2 linked regions of the Panacibacter ginsenosidivorans genome follow. The protein of the gene in region 2 interacts with the protein of the main gene of each other region in a pairwise test. Links are inferred from orthologs where the notes say so. Each region holds a gene or a part of one and is shown on either strand. Other genes may lie near its edges. The genes, in order: rho and nusG.

Region 1 (6,544 bases), 2.2 Mb from region 2 along the record:
CGGCATACTTGCAGAGTTTGGAAAAGTAATCTGTATAAGCACTGGTTATTTTTGTTTAAATGAGAATAAAGTATTAACACTTCGCTTGAAAAGCGTTTTCGGCGATGATGAAAAGTCGTTGCTGCAATCATTTATAGAGATAACAGATAAATTGTATAAACATAATAAAAATTTTCAATTTGCAGGTCATAATATAAGAGAGTTTGATATTCCATATCTCTGTCGCCGCATGCTTATCAATAAAGTAAATCTGCCTGCTTATTTAAACCTGCACGGCGCTAAACCTTGGGAAGTAAGAATGATTGATACATTGCAATGGTGGAAGTTTGGTGATTATAAGCATTACACATCGCTTCATCTGCTGGCCAATGTACTGGATGTGCCCACTTCGAAAACAGATATTAATGGCGCTGATGTGCAGCATGTATATTATAAAGAAAAAAACCTGCAGCGTATTGTTGATTATTGTCAGCGTGATGTAGTTGTTGTAGCTAACCTTCTGTTGCGTTTCAAAAATCTTCCTTTATTGAAAGAAGAGAATATTACTATTGTTTCTTAATTATGAAAATATTTTTTTAAATAATTATATTATCGTCTTTATATCTTTTGGCATCGCCTGTTGTGTCACTCACTTGTACGTTCTGTTTATTGCTGAACAAAGAACAAAACACTGAAGTGTGCGACGCAAGAAAAGCTTAATAGCAGTAACAAAGTTTAGTACAAAAAATTCTTAACCTTCTTTTACACGCTTGTTACATTCAGTTATAAAAGTTAATATCTCATCTCTTCCCTGTTTCTTTGTTGCGCTTGTTACAAAACTTTGTGGAAGAAACTGCCAGGTCTGTCGCATGATATCAAGAAATGCTTTTACATGGCGATCGACGGCACCGGGCTTTTCTTTATCTGCTTTGGTAAAAACAAGTGTAAAAGGTATTTGCCATTCGCCCAACTGGTTTACAAATTCGATATCTATTTTCTGTGGCATGTGCCTGCTATCTATCAAAACAAAAATATTTACAAGGCTTTCTCTTTTGCGCAGGTAATCTTCGATCATCTTTTCCCATTTCTTTCTTTCGCTTTGTGAAATCTTTGCATAGCCATATCCAGGCAAATCCACGAGGTACCACTCTTTGTTTACAATAAAATGATTGATGAGTTTTGTTTTACCAGGAGAAGCGGAAATTTTTGCAAGCGCGTCTCTTCCGCAGATCATATTAATGAGTGAAGATTTTCCTACATTACTACGACCAATGAAAGCATATTCAGGCTTATCAGGTTTTGGACATTGCTCTACTGATGGGCTTGAGATAACATATGCCGCTTCTTTTATTTTCATGCATGCAAAGTAACAAAGAGGCGATGGACTTTAATGAATCTAATATTGCTATTCTTCAGGAGGACGTGGCCCTTTTTTAATAACAAGGCTGTCTGCCGGATATTTTGCTTTCATTTCAGTGCGAATTCCTTCGGTCCATGATAGCAAAGTTTGTTTTTCTGCATCAGTAAGTTTTGCGTTGGTATGAATAAGCGTGTAAGAACTGATTGGCATTTCACCTTCATCGATCTGTTTCTTTACTTCTTCCAGCTTGCGGTATTGACGTGCGGGGGAATAGGATGCAAATTCACTGAAGTTAAGTTCTTCTTTGCCTTCTTCAATGTGGTTATTAAGCCACCATGCTACTGGTTGTATTTCCGCATACCATGGGTACACAGTATTGTTAGTGTGACAATCATTGCATGCTTTGTCAAGTATTACACCTATGTTCTCTGGCACATTGTATACACTAGAAATATCGTTTGGACTTTTTGAGGTACTTAGATTTTTAGCGGGCTTGAAAAATTGTATAACTACAATTAATACTACGAGGACAATAAATATTTTCTTTTTCATGCAAAGGAGTTTTTACTTAAAAAAAGGGTGTAAAATATATATTTTACACCCTGAAAGATAGAAAAGATTATGAGTTCAAAATACTGATGATTGTCATATTAACTAACTAATATTTCACCTGTCATTTCTTTTGGAATCGAAAGACCCATCATAGTTAGTATACTTGGTGCAAGATCTCCTAATTTACCTGGTTTAACAGTGCCATGCCAGTCACTGTCTATTACAAACAACGGAACCAGGTTTAATGTATGTGCTGTATTCGGTGATCCATCCTCATTGATAAGATAATCTGCATTACCATGATCTGCTGTAAGGAATACTGTATAACCATGCGCTAATGCTGCGGTTACAACACGCTCTACACATCTATCAACTGTTTCAACAGCTTTGATAGCCGCCTGCCAAACGCCGGTATGACCAACCATATCTGCGTTTGCGTAATTGAGGCAAATAAAATCTGCTGTTTCGTTTTCAATTTCAGGAATAAGTTTATCTGTTATTTCCACAGCGCTCATTTCAGGTTGCAGATCATAAGTTGCAACTTTCGGCGAAGGCACCATGATGCGGCTTTCACCGGTAAAAGGTGTTTCTCTGCCACCACTGAAAAAGAAAGTTACGTGGGGATATTTTTCTGTTTCAGCAATGCGTATTTGTTTCTTATTATTTGCCTGTAATACTTCACCAATTGTATTGTTCAGGTTGTCATTCTCAAAAATGATGTGTACATTCTTAAAAGTTTTATCATATTCTGTCATGGTAGTATAATGCAGCTGCAAAGCATGCATGTTAAACTCAGGGAAATCTTTTTGAGTTAATACTTCCGTTATTTCTCGGCAGCGGTCTGTGCGAAAATTGAAGCACATTACTACATCTCCATCTCTTATGGTAGCCAATGGTTGCTGGTCTTCTGCAACTATTATGGTAGGTTTTATAAATTCATCTGTAATCTCTGCAGCGTAAGATTGTTCAATAGCAGCAATTGCATCAGTTGCTTTTTGACCTTCTCCTTTTATCAATGCATCATAAGCCAATTTTACACGTTCCCATCTTTTATCCCGGTCCATAGCATAATAGCGGCCACTTACAGAAGCTATTTTACCAACAGAAGAGTTGAGATGCTGCTGCAGCTCTTTTATAAATCCAAGACCACTTTTTGGGTCTGTATCCCGACCATCTGTAAACGCATGAATATATACTTCTGTAAGGCCATTTGCTTTACAGATATCACAAATAGCTTCCAGGTGCCTGATGTGACTGTGTACACCGCCATCGCTTACCAGGCCAAGTAAATGAAAAGGTTTGCTGTTTTCTTTTGCATAACGGATGGCAGCCAGCATGTTTTCATTTGTTGCAAGTTCTCCATCTCTTACAGCAACATTTATGCGTTGCAATTCCTGGTAAACAACACGACCTGCACCAAGGTTTAGGTGTCCAACTTCACTATTACCCATTTGTCCATTTGGTAAACCTACAGCTTCACCGCAGGTAACTAGGGTAGTGTTGGGATATTTTTTGTATAAAGATGTTACAAAAGGAACATTTGCATTTTGAATAACGTCTGAGGTCTTTACTTTTCCTAAACCCCATCCATCCATGATAACCAGTATTGCTTTTTTATTTTTCATTTTTTTCTATATTAATTGTGAAAGCTGTTGCGGTAAAACTACATTAATTTGATAATTTGCCGGAGTGGAATAAATGATAGCACTGTAAAATTCTGCAATTTGGCATACTTTTAGTCCTATCAAGAACAATAAAAATTTATTATGAAAAAAATGATGATAATGATGGGGATAGTTCTTTCGATGAACTCCTTTATTGTTGTCGGTGATATTGATAAAATAATCAATGCCCTTAATGCAGGTAACGCAGCCCAATTCAGTAATTACTTTGATGACTTTCTTGATATAAAACTTCCTGAAAAGGACGAAATAAAGAACGTTGGTAAAAATCAGGCTACTATTACCGTTAAAAGCTTTTTTAGTGATAATAGCGTTAGCGGTTTTGAAAAAACATCCCAGCGTGAAATGGGTGGCACCATGTATCTTACCGGCAAACTTAAAGGTGGTTCTAAAAGTTATAATATAACCTTATTGATGAAAGACCGGGGTGATAAATTATCGATTATTTCGATAAGAATCAGCTAATTCTTAAATCCCGCCAGATTCCGGCGGGATTTTTTATAAGTATAATTTTTAACTTTTTCCTGCTAAATAAAGCAATTGAAGTAAAAGAGTGCGACGCAACAAAGACGCACAAAGGACTATAGTTAGGCTCAAAAAAATAAAAAGCCATCCGTTAACAGGTGGCTTTTTTATTGCAGGCAATACAAATCTTTTTATCCATTCATGCTGGCAAGAAACTCTTCGTTGCTCTTGGTGCCACGCATACGTTTCAATAATTCAGACATTGCTTCTTCTGTGTTCATATCGTTGATATAAAGACGGAGAATATTCATTCTTGCCAAGACTTCTCTGTCTAATAACAAATCATCACGACGGGTAGATGAGGCCACAAGATCGATGGCCGGATAGATACGTTTGTTGCCCAATCTGCGATCGAGAACAAGTTCCATGTTACCGGTGCCTTTGAACTCTTCAAAAATCACCTCGTCCATTTTACTACCGGTTTCAATAAGCGCTGTTGCAAGAATAGTTAATGATCCGCCGTGTTCAATTTTACGGGCTGCACCAAAGAACTGTTTAGGTTTTTGCATTGCATTAGCTTCCACACCTCCACTTAAAACCTTGCCACTTGCAGGTGCTACTGTATTGTGTGCACGGGCCAAACGGGTAATTGAATCAAGCAATATCACCACATCATGGCCACACTCTACCAAACGTTTTGCTTTTTGTAAAGCAACAGTAGAAACTTTAACGTGCTTTTCTGCGGGTTCATCAAAAGTAGAAGCAATTACTTCTGCTTTTACACTGCGTTCCATATCAGTAACCTCTTCCGGACGTTCATCTATAAGCACTACCATTAAATAGCACTCAGGGTGATTAGCTGCAATAGCATTCGCTACTTCTTTAAGTAACATTGTTTTACCAACCTTTGGCTGGGCTACTATCAAACCACGCTGACCTTTACCGATTGGTGTAAAAAGGTCCATGATCCTGGTACTGTAATTAGATGGAGTGGTGAACAGGTTAAGTTTCTCAAATGGGAATAGTGGAGTTAAATAATCAAATGGTACCCTGTCTCTTACTTCTTCAGGACTTTTTCCATTAATACTCTCAACCTTCAGCAATGCAAAATATTTTTCACCTTCTTTTGGAGGACGCACTGCACCAAAAACAGTATCACCGGTTTTTAAACCGAATAATTTTATTTGTGAAGGAGAGACATAAATATCATCAGGCGAAGAAAGATAATTGTAATCGGAGGAGCGCAGGAATCCATAGCCATCAGGCATCATTTCCAATACACCTTCTGCCTGTATAATTCCATCGAATTCAATATTAAAAGCGGGCTCCTTCTTGCTACTATAAGTTTTAGGAGCTGCTACTTCTTCCACCTCATCCATGAGATCAACAGGATCATCATCGAGTATTAAAGGTTCATCATCACCCAGCATGCTTATCAACCTGCTCCCCATTTCAAGGTCAGGGAGATCTAGCTCTACTGGAGCTGGTTTCTCGGGTTTTACAGGTGGTTTTGCATCTGCACTTTCTGCTTCCTCTTTTTCTTTGGGTTTGCGCCCCCTTTTCTTTTTGTCGTCTTTAGCAACATCAGCTGCATCAGTATTTGCAGTTGTTTCAGGTTCATTTATAACTTCAGCCTCCTCAGTTACGTTGGCTGTATTTGCTTTAATAATGCGTTTACGCTTTGGTTTTTCAGCACCGTTTTTAGCTGCTTCTCCTGATGTAAGAGCCTGTTTGTCAAGGATCTTATAAATAAGTTCCTGTTTATCGGCTTTTTTAGCATGAGGGATGCTTAGTTGATCAGCGATGTCGAGCAATTCAGGCACCAGCATGTCGTTCAATTGCAGAATGTCGTACATAAAAATATTGTAAAAAGAATAATTGATGTTAAATCTTTACCCGTCTAAAAAATTGAAGATTAATGATCGGTTGATTGAGAAAACGAGTGAGCTGAGAGGGCTTGACACAGACTATTCAGCTTGTTTCCGCTGCAATGATACGGCAAAATGTTTAAAGCCAAAGATTTTTTTTATGAGCCGGACTGTATGTTTTCTTGGCATCTTCGTTGCGTCGCACAGCGTGTTCAGTAAGATGAGATGGCAGCAAGAGAATCTTTAATCGTTAAACAAAAAGTTAAAACATAATGATAGCGGTTTTTTCCAGTTATATATAAGCACCAGAATGCATAAAATCAACTTTAGTTTCAGGAAACTAAAGTTGCAGAAGTGTAGAAAAATACCCGTAACAAGTATTCGTGATTTTATGGTATTATACTGTAGTTGTCCAGCCTTATCTTTGCTGCCCCAAAGCCAGTTGTAGTAAAGGGTATTACCAAATTGTGACATTCCTAGCAGTTAAATGCTGATAAACTTACAAGCAGTACAAGTGAGTGACACAACAAAGTAAAATAGCATTACCGCAGTCTGTAACAAAAAATAAATTTCATTAAAGAAAAGGGTATGTTCAATAAAAGAATTAAAATAAAGGAGCTGCTACAAAGTAAGCAAAC
Region 2 (6,413 bases):
TTTACGTGCAACCAATGCATCATGATCTGTTGCATAATTGCCACGCCACATTCCGTTGATGCCAGCAAGTAAAGCTCCCAATGCAGAACGACCTAACACTTTTATATCAGTGCGCTGCACAGGCATTGTATAACCGCTTTCATATAATTCGATAACACTTCGCTTAGCCTCAGCAATACGCCGGCCCTGGTTTACCACCACTTCATCATGACCCTTACGCATGATGCCAAGTTCATAAGCTTCAAAACCAGATGTAGCAACTTTTGCTGTTGCAATATTAAAGAAGCGGCTCTTCAATGTAATTGTTTCGGGTTCATCTTCGTGCATGTCGTCTGATGCACGCAACACAAATTCTTTAGTGCCACCACCACCCGGAATAAGTCCCACACCTAACTCAACAAGACCAATATATGTTTCAGCAGCAGCGCAAATTTTATCTGCATGCAAATTCATTTCGCAACCACCACCAAGCGTTAAACCATGCGGCGCAATAACAACTGGAATGCTTGAATAACGAACACGCATCATGCTATTTTGAAACATGCGTATAGCCATATCAAGCTCATCATATTCCTGTTCTATGGCAAACATAAAGATCATGCCCACGTTGGCACCTGCGCTGAAATTTGCGCCATCATTGGCTATAACAAGACCCTTGAATTTTTCTTCAGCTGTAGTTATGCTTTTATTCATTGCTTCCAGTACTTCGCTGCCAATGCTATTCATCTTGGTGTTCCATTGTAATGCCGCAACATCATCACCAATATCATATAACGCAGCGTTGCCGTTTTTCCAGACGATCTTTTCTTTATAATTATTTAGAATAATGAATGCATCTCCACCTGGAGTTGGTTTGTATGATTTACTAGCAACATCATAATACAACCTTTTACCATTTTCTACTTTATAAAATGATTTGTTGCCTGCTGCCAGCATTTCTTCAACCCACGGAGCAACAGTATAGCCTGCTGCTTTCATTGTTTCCACATTCTTAGTAACCCCTAATGTATCCCAGCTTTCAAAGGCACCAATTTCCCAACCAAAGCCAGCCATCATTGCATCATCTACACGATAGATCTCATCACTTATTTCAGGAATGCGATGCGAAATATATGAGAACAATGCATAGTGAAAATGACGATAAAATTCACCGGCTTTATCTTGCCCTGCAGTTAGTGCTTTCAATCTGGTTTTCAGATCTTCAATAGGTTTGGCTGTTTCTAAAGTTGCAAACTTTGGTTTAATGCGTGGCGCATATTCCATTGTTTGCAGGTTGAGTGTAAGAATTTCTTTCTCACCGCCTGCACCCTTTGTTTTTTTAAAAAATCCCTGGCCTGTTTTATCTCCGAGCCAGTTATTAGCAATCATCTTATCAAGCCACTCAGGGATAGTAAAAATATTTTTTGCTTCATCATTGGGGCAATTCTCTGCTACACCCTTTGCTACTTTTACTAACGTATCTATACCAACTACATCGGCAGTTCTAAAGGTTGCAGATTTTGGTCTGCCGATAATTGGTCCTGTTAATGCATCTATCTCATCAACGCCCAAACCCAATTTTTGCATACTGTTGAAAATGGCCATAATACCAAATACACCAATCCTGTTTGCAATAAATGCGGGTGTGTCTTTTGCAAGCACCGTTGTCTTACCTAAATACAAGTCACCATAATGCATTAAGAAATCAACAACTTCAGGGTCTGTATCTTTTGTAGGAATAATTTCTAATAATCTTAAGTAGCGTGGAGGATTAAAAAAGTGTGTGCCGCAGAAATTCTTTTTAAAATCTTCACTTCTTCCCTGCGACAAAATATTAATCGGAATTCCCGAAGTATTAGATGTTATAAGTGTTCCGGGTTTTCGGTATTTTTCTACCTGTTCATATATTTTTTGTTTTATGTCAAGTTTTTCTATTACTACTTCGATGATCCAATCGCAGGCAGCAATGTCTTTCATATTATCATCAAAGTTGCCGGTAGTAATGCGTTTAATGACACCTTTAGTATAAACAGGAGAAGGATTGCTTTTTATTGCGGCCGTTAATGCATCGTTTACAATTTTATTTCTTGCCGCAGGTTTTGCATCTGCTGCTACATCTTTGGGAACAATATCCAGTAACAAAACCTGCACACCAATTCCTGCAAAATGGCAAGCTATCCTGCTGCCCATAACACCACTGCCGAGAACTGCTACTTTCTTAATAGTACGTTTCATAAATTCTTGTTTGGGTATATTTTTTTCTGAGCCTGGCTAAAATTATGCTATTAAGCTTCTGTTGCGTCGCACTCTTGTACTGCATATCATTAATGAAGCAGTTAGTAAATTGCAACAAATTTATGTGCTTTAAAAATGGCAATTCAAAAATGGTTAGTTATGCAACTAATTTAAAAACCGAAGGTAATATTTTTTTGTTCTGAAAAAAATGGTGTTTCACGTTTAAAAAGTAATATTAATTAATGAAATTAAAGTACAGTCTTTTAGTTATTGCAATTGAACACTTATGCAAGAAAAAGAAAGAGCACAATTTGCTATATGATTTTACACAAGAAAGCCTAACAAAAAGGGCTGTAAATCTTTGATTTTACAGCCCTTTATATTTTTAAGAAACTAAAGTGGAGAATACCGGAGTCGAACCGGTGACCTCTTGCATGCCATGCAAGCGCTCTAGCCAGCTGAGCTAATTCCCCATAGCGGGCAGCAAAAATAGTGTTCCTCTTAATACCCGCAAAAAAGTTTATAGGGGCCTTCTAAAATTATTTTCGTGAGCAACATAAATGTTATTGATCAATATTTATTTTAAAGTATATCGGGATTATGTTGCTATATAACAGAAAGTATAAGAGTGCGACGCAAGTAAAGCGTGATAATAGTAATGCGGCCTGGTAAACAAAAAAACCCGTAGTTAAACCACGGGCTTTTGTTTATAAAGAGATTATATTAACCTAATTTCTCTACCTGCATATAATTCAATTCAACAGGAGTAGAGCGGCCAAAGATTTTTACAGTAACCTTCAGCTTTTTCTTTTCATCATTCACTTCTTCAATTACACCATTGAAATCATTAAATGGTCCTTCGATGATCTTGATCGTTTCGCCAACAATAAATGGTTCGCTCATTGTTACGCCCTGGTCATTCATTTCATCAACCTTGCCAAGCATTTTATTTACCTCTGCTTTGCGAAGAGAAATGATGTTTCCTTTTGAGCCTTTTCCATCTGTAAGAAAGTGCATGATGTTAGTGATGTTACTGATGTGATGAATGATATCATCAGTAAGTTTTCCATCAGCTACTTCAAGCATTACATAGCCGGGGAAATAGTTTTTTTCACGCATTACTTTTTTACCGTTCTGCACTTTATAAACTTTTTCCATTGGTAGGAAAACCTGTTTTATAATGTCCGTCCAGCCACTGCGTGCAATATCCTTATCAAGATATTCTTTTACTTTTCTTTCCTTACCGCTCACCACGCGTAATACGTACCACTTAGTTTCTGCCTGCTGTACTTCATTTTGTATTTCCGGAGTATCCTGCATTATTTGCTTACTTAAAGAGTGAGTAGATCAGTTTAAGCACTTCACTGCTTGCAAAGTCCATTAAAGATACCATGAGCATGATCACAACAGTTGCAATCAATACAATTGCTGTAGATTGCTGCAATTGTGAACCACTTGGCCAGGTTACTTTCTCTACCAGCTCGTGGTAGCTTTCTTTGATGTAGTTAGATACTTTGTTCATTTATTTTAGTTGATTTGGTTAACTGGTTGATTAAGTTGGTTACTAAAGCCTTTCAACTTTTACACCTGATCAACAAGTAAACTTAAACTCAGCACGGGCACTAGGATTCGAACCCAGATCGAAGGTTTTGGAGACCTCTATACTAACCGTTGTACGATGCCCGTATAAATTAAATTCTTACAGGATTAAAGAACTTCTTATTAGAAACAAAGTACTCAGGCTTGCGCCCAAGTACTTTGCAAATTTATTAAAACCTTTCCAATATCCCTTTTAAAGGATAGAGAAGCCACATTATTTCAGAATTTCAGTAACCTGTCCGGCACCTACTGTACGTCCACCTTCGCGGATAGCGAATTTCAAACCTTTCTCCATAGCGATTGGCTGGATCAGTTTTACCTGGAGGCTCACATTATCACCAGGCATAACCATTTCAGTTCCTTCTGGTAATACAACTTCTCCAGTTACGTCAGTTGTACGGAAGTAGAACTGAGGACGGTATTTATTAAAGAATGGAGTGTGACGGCCACCTTCTTCTTTGCTCAGTACATAAACTTCGCATTTGAATTCAGTGTGCGGAGTGATAGATTTTGGTTTGCAGATCACCATGCCACGACGGATATCTTTTTTCTCAATACCGCGGAGCAATAAACCTGCGTTATCACCAGCCTGACCTTCATCCAGCAATTTCTTAAACATTTCAACACCTGTTACAGTAGAGCTCAAAGGAGCATCCATCAAACCAACGATCTCAACCGCTTCACCAACTTTTACAATACCGCGCTCAATACGGCCGGTAGCAACAGTACCACGACCTGTGATGGAGAATACGTCTTCAACAGACATAAGGAACGGTAAGTCAATAGGGCGCGGAGGCAATGGAATGTAGCTATCAACAGCAGCCATTAGTTCATCAATAGCGCCAACCCACTTAGGATCTCCTGCCAAAGCACCGGTTGCAGAACCTTTGATAATTGGGGTATTTTCGCCATCGAAACCTTTTTCAGTTAACAATTCACGAATTTCCATCTCAACAAGTTCTAACAATTCAGGATCATCAACCAGGTCAACTTTATTCATAAATACCACCATACGGGGTACACCTACCTGGCCAGCAAGCAGGATGTGCTCTCTTGTTTGAGGCATAGGACCATCAGTAGCAGCTACTACAAGAATAGCACCGTCCATCTGTGCAGCACCAGTGATCATGTTTTTAACATAGTCAGCGTGACCTGGACAGTCAACGTGTGCATAGTGGCGGTTTGCTGTCTGGTACTCTACATGTGCAGTATTGATAGTGATACCACGCTCTTTTTCTTCAGGCGCACCATCGATCTCATCATATTTCTTAGCTGTAGCCAAACCTTTCTTGGAAAGGATTTCGGTAATAGCTGCAGTTAAAGTTGTTTTACCATGGTCAACGTGGCCAATGGTGCCAACATTTACGTGGGGTTTCTCCCTCTTAAAGGTCTCTTTAGACATCTTTATCGTTTTTAATTGTGTTTATAATCGCAGTCAACAGACACCGTCCATTGACCATAGTTTCATTTCTTATGAGCCCAGCTTCAGTACTTCATGGCATCACCTGTTGCGTCGCACACTTGTACTTTCAGTTTTAAATGAGCTATCAGAGCCGTTGATGAGAATTGAACTCACGACCTCTTCCTTACCAAGGAAGTGCTCTACCACTGAGCTACAACGGCATACTCAGTTGTGAGTTCTTCGCTTGCAGTTCGCAAACTGTAAACTCCAAACTAAAGAAGAGCGGAAGACGAGGCTCGAACTCGCCACCTATAGCTTGGAAGGCTATCGCTCTACCAAATGAGCTACTTCCGCAATTTTATTCAAAATTGATAAATTATCAACTTCAAACTACAAAGAACTGTGGGCAGAGCAGGGTTCGAACCTGCGTACTCGTGAGAGAACAGATTTACAGTCTGTCGCCTTTAACCGCTCGGCCATCTGCCCAAAAATGCTAAACAATTTTATAAATTCCGGTTTATTAGAATATTGAAAATTGTATATCGAAAGAGCCACTTGTCGGAATCGAACCAACGACCTACTGATTACAAATCAGTTGCTCTACCAGCTGAGCTAAAGTGGCAAATTGTGAATAAATTTGCATCAACAAAGCATCCTGATTTTGAATGGTTTATTGTGCACCAAAGAACTACCCCGTTTTTCGGGATGGCAAAGGTAAGTGAAAACTTTATACCGCAAAATTTTGAAAAGAAAATTTTCGCTATCTTTTCAACAGCTGTGGGCAACTTCAATTTTATTATTTGTTTTAGAAGCACAATAATGTACTTTCCGGTTTGGTTTTATCATACTTACAACTCTCCGTAGAATATTTTGTTATGCTTAAAATACTCGCGGCAAAAGCATTTCAGCGGTTTAATTTAAATGCATGAATGTTTTACCGCTTTAGTAACAATCCTTTTTTATTTTTAATTAGTTTACACTTATGTTAGGACACCGATTCATAAAATTTGATCCCAATGCGGAGGGAAAAACAAAATTTGAGCAAATGCTCGACTTGTTTATGCAGTTACTGACTTACACAAACGGAGATGTAAGCGAAGCATTACAATGGATGAATGAACTCGATAAAAAATACCAGCTTACCGATGATGAGTATGGTATGGGCGATTTCATTGATGACCTGAAAAAAGAAGGTTAC

The links.
Region 1: the proteins of nusG (region 2) and rho interact in binary tests that used the Escherichia coli proteins (3 or more experiments, as listed by UniProt). The link is inferred for Panacibacter ginsenosidivorans from one-to-one orthologs.

The regions. Positions count from the first base shown.
Region 1 is NZ_CP042435.1:3,044,674-3,051,217, forward strand. Bases 3,563-6,544 are described here. They hold rho (transcription termination factor Rho), read right to left. Parts: upstream 5,895-6,544; coding sequence 4,230-5,894; downstream 3,563-4,229. Other genes in these bases: FRZ67_RS12870 (DUF4783 domain-containing protein), read left to right, coding at 3,658-4,038; asnS (asparagine--tRNA ligase), read left to right, coding at 6,495-6,544. In the rest of the region: FRZ67_RS12850 (ribonuclease H-like domain-containing protein), read left to right, coding at 1-559; yihA (ribosome biogenesis GTP-binding protein YihA/YsxC), read right to left, coding at 731-1,336; FRZ67_RS12860 (heme-binding domain-containing protein), read right to left, coding at 1,385-1,891; gpmI (2,3-bisphosphoglycerate-independent phosphoglycerate mutase), read right to left, coding at 1,990-3,516. UniProt on the Escherichia coli protein: Facilitates transcription termination by a mechanism that involves Rho binding to the nascent RNA, activation of Rho's RNA-dependent ATPase activity, and release of the mRNA from the DNA template.
Region 2 is NZ_CP042435.1:867,702-874,114, forward strand. The notes cover bases 1,737-4,587. They hold nusG (transcription termination/antitermination protein NusG), read right to left. Parts: upstream 3,535-4,587; coding sequence 2,938-3,534; downstream 1,737-2,937. Other genes in these bases: FRZ67_RS03580 (3-hydroxyacyl-CoA dehydrogenase NAD-binding domain-containing protein), read right to left, coding at 1,737-2,214; secE (preprotein translocase subunit SecE), read right to left, coding at 3,542-3,736; tuf (elongation factor Tu), read right to left, coding at 4,028-4,587. Outside these bases: more of FRZ67_RS03580, read right to left, coding at 1-1,736; more of tuf, read right to left, coding at 4,588-5,215; FRZ67_RS03630 (vWA domain-containing protein), read left to right, coding at 6,198-6,413. UniProt on the Escherichia coli protein: Part of the processive rRNA transcription and antitermination complex (rrnTAC). The complex forms an RNA-chaperone ring around the RNA exit tunnel of RNA polymerase (RNAP).